2 regions of the Klebsiella variicola genome follow, and region 2 is predicted to be linked to the other one. Evidence: predicted binding sites of a transcription regulator. Region 2 holds the regulator's gene; the other holds the start of a gene.
The links. The regulator PurR, encoded in region 2, represses purine synthesis genes. The targets are predictions, from matches to a motif close to CANGCAAACGTTTGCNTG.

Region 1 (3,423 bases), 1.1 Mb from region 2:
CGCACGCTCACCTGACTGTCGATGGCCGGGAATTGCTCGGCGATACGCCGGGAGAGTTCGTTATTCAGCGCTTCCAGCGCGCCGTTGGGTAAGGCGGTCGTTTTGGCGATAGACACTTCGATGCGCATAATTGCCCCCTGTTTTTGATACTGGTTATTTATACAGTATCCGATGGGCGTTGACAACAGGGGGCTACGTTTTTTATCGCTTCATCGTCCAGCGAACGGTTTCACCCGCCAGGAACGGGACCAGGCTATCATTGGGCAGCGCAATGCTGTCAACGACCGTGGTCTCTTCACGCACCAGCTCAACATAGCTTTCATTGACCGGCAGACCATAGAAGCGCGGGCCGTTCAGCGAGCAGAAGGCTTCAAAGTGCTGCAGAGCGTTCATTTCTTCAAACACGGTGGCGTAGCTGCCGAGGGCGGTCGGGGCGTTGAAGCAGCCGGCGCAGCCGCAGCTGGCTTCCTTACGATGGCGGGCGTGTGGTGCGGAGTCGGTGCCAAGGAAGGCGCGGCTAAAGCCGCTGGCGACCAGTTCGCGCAGCGCCTGCTGATGAATATTGCGTTTGAGTACCGGCAGGCAGTACAGGTGAGGACGAATACCGCCGACCAGCATATGGTTGCGGTTGAACATCAGGTGCTGCGGGGTAATAGTGGCCGCCAGCAGTTCATTACCGTCACGCACATATTCGGCGGCATCTTTGGTAGTAATATGCTCAAAGACCACCTTCAGACCGGGCAGGCGCTGGCGCAGGGGCTCCATCACCGTGTCAATAAAGCGCGCTTCACGATCGAAAATATCAATCTCGGCGTGGGTGACTTCCCCATGTACCAGCAGCGGCATGCCCAGTTTTTCCATCCGCTCCAGCACCGGCATAATGGCGTCGGTGCTGGTGACACCGTGGCTGGAGTTGGTCGTGGCGTTGGCCGGGTAGAGCTTGGCGGCGGTGAACACTCCTTCGTTAAAGCCGCGCTCCAGCTCCGCCGGGTCGAGGGAGTCTGTCAGATAGCAGGTCATCAACGGGGTAAAATCGTGCCCGGCCGGGACGGCGTCCATAATGCGCTGGCGATAGGCGATAGCCGCCGCGACGGTGGTGACAGGCGGCACCAGATTCGGCATCACGATCGCCCGGCCATAAAACTCACTGGTGTAAGGCACGACGGTTTTCAGCATATCGTCATCACGCAGATGGATATGCCAGTCGTCTGGGCGGCGGATTTTCAATACCTGGGGTTGTGCTGTCATGGAAGGCTCCGGCTAATAGGTTCAGTCATCAGGGCTGTTTTTTGCCGGGCACTAAGGATAAGCGTAAACGTTTTCCTTTGCACTCATTTCCGTAAAAAATTCAGGGCGCCGTAGCGCCCTGGAGATTAATTGGTAAAGGGGATGACAATTTCGCCCGGTTTCACCTCTATGCCCTTGGCATATTTCTTCGCCAGCGCTTCGCCGGTGCTGGCGTCTTCACGCAGGACATAGGCCGGTTGCTGGCTGAAGTAGCTGCGCAGCGACTGATTCAGATAGGGGAGCAGGGCCTGAATCACCGACTGCAGCTTCTCGGGCGCCACTTTGGCATCGACCACCTCCATTTCCTGCAGGAAGATAGCGCCTTTCTCTCTGTCAAAGGTTGGCAGCGCTTTGAGCTTCAGATCGATCGTCGCTTTCTGGGTGCCGAACAGGGAGTTCAGATCGACGTTGGCGACCCCGGTCAGCGTGACTTTACCCGGCTCTTCACGGCCAATAGCGCTGGTCAGGTTCTGCAGCTCAATATGGGCATCGGCAACGCCTTTCAGACCGATATCTTTGGCGAAATGGTTACGCTTCTGCAGCGCCTGGTTTATCTCCTGCTCGCTTACCGTGTATTGGGTCAACTGGTTACAGCCGCTCAGCAGACCGCTGACAATCAGCGCCGCGGCGATCAATATTTTTTTCATGGGGTTCCTCAAGCTCGTACCATCATTCATCCTGACACAAAGCATCATGACCTGTCAGCATTCTTCATGCCAGCAGAATAGGCTGAAAGGCAGGAGAAACCGCGGACCTACGCTCTTAGGTGCGCGGCTCCAGCATACCGGAGGCGGAGCGTTTTGGACTGAATTGCCACCACAGGGCAAGGAAAGTGATAAACCCAATGGCGCCGAGCATCAGCCACGGCAGTTCGGGCTGGCCCACGGCTTTGCCGGCATCAAACAGCCAGCCGCCGCCCGCGTAACCCAGCGCGCCGCCGAAGGCGAGACCCAGGCGGCTGAACCCCATATAGCTGCCGCGCGCCCGGGAATCCGCCAGCGAGGCGCCCAGCGTCTCCCTGGCGGGTTCCGCGATGATCGAACCGATGTAAAACAGGCAGATCAGGGTAAATAACTGCTGCAAACTGCTGGTCATGCCAATCGGCAGCATCGCCAGCGTCATTACCAGCAGACCGGCCATCAGCCGGTGCTCAAGGCGGTAGCGTTTCTCGCTCCAGCGGGCAATGGGATAGAGCAGGGTCAGTGAAATGGTGGCTTCGATGGCGTACATCCACTTCACGGCGGCCGGCGAACCGGCGATGTCGTTCACCATGATCGGCAGCATCAGCATCACCTGCACCGCCAGCATGTAATAGCCTGTTAACGTCAGGACATAGGTGACGAAGCGCTTATCCCGCAGCACCCGTCCCAGCCCCTCGCGGACTGGCGTTTTCACCGTGGACAGTTTCCATGCTGGCAGATACCAGGCGTTAAACGCGGCGCAAGCGATAAACAGCGCGGCGCCGGCGCTGCACACCAGACGGAAGTCATACTGTAGCAGCCAACTGCCCAGCAGGGCGCCAATCACCGCGCCGGCGCTGTCCTGCATCATCAGGAGGGAGAAAAAGCGGCCGCGCTGATGCGGGCGCACCAGTTTGACCACCAGCGCGGCTCGTGGCGGATCGAACAACGTGCCGCCTAACCCGGACAAGATACAGGAGAGCCAGAGCACCCAGGGCTCATGGGCGACGGCCATCGCCGCGAAGCCGCCGGCGCGCATCAGCATGCCGGTGACAATCATGGGTTTCGCGCCGAAGCGGTCGGCAATGGCGCCGCCAAAAATGCCTAATCCCTGCTGCACCAGCTGGCGCAGGCCGAGCGCAATGCCGACCATCAGCGCTGCCCAACCCATCTGATCGACAAAGCGGATGGAAATCAGCGGAAAAACGACAAAAAAGCCCAGCACGACCAGCATGTTATCGACTAACAGGAAATATTTACCCAGGCTCCTTGCCTGCGAGACGCGGGACATTTCCCCTCCAGGGAAAAATAGAGATAAGCGAGGATATTCTGCGGGCAATCTGCTGCTTTTCCCAGCACCCTTGCGACAATATTTTTTTATCAAAAAGCAAGTTCGATTGAGCCTATTCATCGAAAAGAGGAGATGGCGCAGAAAATGGTATGTTGCTGTTTTCAC
Region 2 (3,423 bases):
TATTTGTCACATGCATTCAAAAATTTTGCAGGCAGAAAATGTGGTCTGAATACTCTCTGGAAGTGGTTGATGCCGTGGCCCGCAACGGCAGCTTCAGCGCGGCCGCGCAGGAGCTGCACCGGGTGCCCTCCGCCATCAGCTATACCGTGCGTCAGCTTGAAGAGTGGCTGGCCGTTCCCTTGTTTGAGCGCCGCCATCGTGATGTGGAGCTGACGCCCGCAGGGGTCTGGTTCTTACAGGAAGGGCGCTCTGTTATCAAAAAAATGCAGATCACCCGCCAGCAGTGCCAGCAAATCGCCAACGGCTGGCGCGGGCAGCTGTCGATCGCGGTGGATGATATTGTGAAACCGGCGCGGATGCGCCAGATGATCGTCGATTTCTATCGCCATTTTCCCGACGTCGAGCTCATCGTTTTCCAGGAAGTGTTCAACGGCGTATGGGATGCGCTGGCCGACGGCCGTGTAGAACTGGCGATTGGCGCAACGCGATCTATTCCGGTCGGGGGCCGCTATGCGTTTCGCGATATGGGGATGCTGAGCTGGGACTGCGTGGTGGCGAGCGATCACCCGCTGGCGAAGATGGAGGGACCCCTGAGCGATGATGTCCTGCGTAACTGGCCGTCGCTGGTGCGGGAGGATACGTCACGTTCACTGCCCAAACGAACAACCTGGCTGCTGGATAACCAGAAGAGGGTGGTGGTCCCCGACTGGGAATCGTCGGCCACCTGTCTGTCGGCGGGCCTCTGCGTCGGCATGGTGCCGAGCCATTTCGCCCGACCATGGGTAGATCGCGGCGTGTGGACCGCGCTGGCGCTGGAGAATCCGTTCCCGGATGCCGCCTGCTGTCTGACCTGGCAGCAGAGTGATGCCTCACCGGCGCTGAACTGGATGCTCGACTATCTGGGGGACAGCGACACGCTGAATCGGGAATGGCTGCGGGCGCCGGAGTGATCCGCGCCCGCCAGATGCCTTACCGACGATAATCGACAAACGGGCCATCCGCCACGGAGCGGCGTTCGACCAGACGAGGATGAACTTCGATAGACTGCGACTCTTCACGCTTATTAACGATACGATCCAACAGCATGTTAAATGCGGCTTCGCCCAGGGAATCTTTCGGCTGATGAATAGTGGTTAACGCCGGGCTGAAATAGCGGGCGTTACGCACATTATCATAACCGATCAGCGAAATGTCCTGCGGCACCCGCAGCCCCATTTCATCCGCCGCGCAGATAGCGCCCATCGCCATGATATCGCCGCCGCAGAACACCGCCGTCGGACGGTGCTGCTGGCTTAAGATCTGCTGCATAGCGCGGTAGCCGGACTCCGGCTCGAAGTCGCCCTGCACAATCCAGTTTTCCGGCACGCTGATATGCGCCTCTTTCATTGCCTGCATAAAGCCGGCCAGGCGGCCTGCGCCGGTGTTGCGCTCCAGCGGACCCGGGATCACGCCGATTTCACGATGGCCACGTTCAATCAGGTAGCGTCCGGCGATATAGCCGCCCTGGAAGGCGTTATCGATCACCGCATCGGTGAAGTCGGCTTTTGCTTCGCCCCAGTCCATCACCACCATCGGGATATGGCGATACTCTTCCAGCATGCTCAATACCGAATCCGGATATTCGGAACACATCACCAGCAGACCGTCGACACGCTTCTGCGCCATCATCGACAAATAGGCGCGCTGTTTTTCCGGATCGTTCCATGCGTTGCCGAGGATCAGGGTGTAGCCCTTCTGGAAGCAGCTCTTTTCAACAGACTCAATAATTTCAGCAAAATAGGCGGCTTCGCTACTGGTCGCCAGCAGACCAATCGATTTTGTATGATTGACTTTCAGGCTGCGGGCCACGGCGCTCGGCGAGTAGTGCAGCTCTTTGATCGCCGCCCACACCGCATTGCGCGTCTCTTCGGCAACGAAACGGGTTTTGTTAATTACATGTGATACAGTTGTAGTGGAAACGTTTGCGCGCTTCGCTACATCTTTAATAGTTGCCATTACATCTCACTCCATGCCTTGACCTGATCGCCTGATCATCGATACGTAAACGTTTGCCTACACACACCCTGAATACAATTTTCAACATTGCATCACGTCGGGAAAACGACACAGAACGACAGGAAGGGGTCAATGGCCGATACGCTTTTAAATTAGCGTGGGATTTTGTCCGATCTTGGGGCAAAGTGGAAGAGCAAAAATGTGCATCGCCCTAAATCCCGGAAGATTTTTGCGATTTTTTGTGCAAAAATGAGCAAGCTCACTTTTGGTGTGGGGATAACAAGAGGGAAAAATGATGGATACCAATTTAAAGTTTTCGCTGATCACCACGGTTATTGCCCTCGGCGTGATCGTTGCTTTCAGCCTGACCGCCATACTGCACTAATGTTCCAGTGAGGGAGGAGCGCGGCCTCCTCCCCGTATCCCGCCATTATTATCAATTCTGCAAAAATCTTTTGTCATTTCGTTCACTTTTGTTTTTTTGTGATTGATGTCATGCTTTTGACTTCTGATGTTACGCCGTCCTCTCTGACGGTCTGATGGAGTCATTGAATGAAAATCAACTTTCCTTTACTTGCGCTGGCGATCGGCGCCTTTGGCATCGGTACCACCGAGTTCTCCCCAATGGGATTGCTGCCGGTGATTGCGAAAGGTGTGGACGTCTCAATCCCAGTGGCGGGAATGCTGATCAGTGCGTATGCCATCGGCGTCATGGTCGGCGCGCCGTTGATGACCCTGCTGTTGTCACATCGCGCGCGGCGCAATGCGCTGATTTTTCTGATGGGGATCTTCACCGTCGGCAACCTGTTGTCATCCATTGCGCCGGATTACACCACCTTGCTGCTGTCGCGCATTATTACCAGCCTCAACCACGGTGCTTTCTTTGGCCTGGGGTCAGTGGTCGCAGCCAGCGTCGTGCCAAAGCATAAGCAGGCCAGCGCGGTAGCCACGATGTTTATGGGGCTCACCATCGCCAACATCGGCGGTGTACCGGCGGCCACCTGGCTTGGCGAAACCATCGGCTGGCGGATGTCCTTCCTGGCCACCGCGGGGTTAGGCCTGCTGGCGATGGTCAGTCTGTGGTTCTCTCTGCCGAAGGGCAGCGCCGGTGAGCGCCCGGATGTCAAAAAAGAGCTTTCAGTCCTGCTACGCCCGCAGGTACTCTCCGCCTTGCTGACTACCGTGCTCGGTGCCGGGGCAATGTTTACGCTGTATACCTATATCTCGCCAGTGCTCAATACGCTGACCCACGCTTCATCGCTGTTTATTACCGCGATGCTGGTGCTGATTGGCGTTGGTTTTTCGCTGGGCAACTATCTGGGCGGCAAATTCGCCGACCGGTCGGTCTCTGGCACGCTGAAAGGCTTTCTGCTGCTGCTGATGGCGATCATGCTGGCGATCCCGCTGCTGGCGCAATCCCAGGCCGGA

Region 1: pyrC (dihydroorotase) is a predicted target of PurR. The motif match lies at 1,309-1,326, and genes of this name have one in related genera.

The regions. Positions count from the first base shown of each region.
Region 1 is NZ_CP010523.2:3,498,503-3,501,925, reverse strand. Features, by position in the region: gene dinI (DNA damage-inducible protein I) at 1-128, opposite strand, end outside; gene pyrC (dihydroorotase) at 202-1,248, opposite strand; gene SP68_RS16480 (lipoprotein) at 1,374-1,934, opposite strand; gene mdtH (multidrug efflux MFS transporter MdtH) at 2,050-3,258, opposite strand.
Region 2 is NZ_CP010523.2:2,389,398-2,392,820, forward strand. Features, by position in the region: gene punR (DNA-binding transcriptional activator PunR) at 39-950, shown strand; gene purR (HTH-type transcriptional repressor PurR) at 970-1,995, opposite strand; gene cydH (cytochrome bd-I oxidase subunit CydH) at 2,288-2,380, shown strand; gene SP68_RS11225 (MFS transporter) at 2,548-3,423, shown strand, end outside.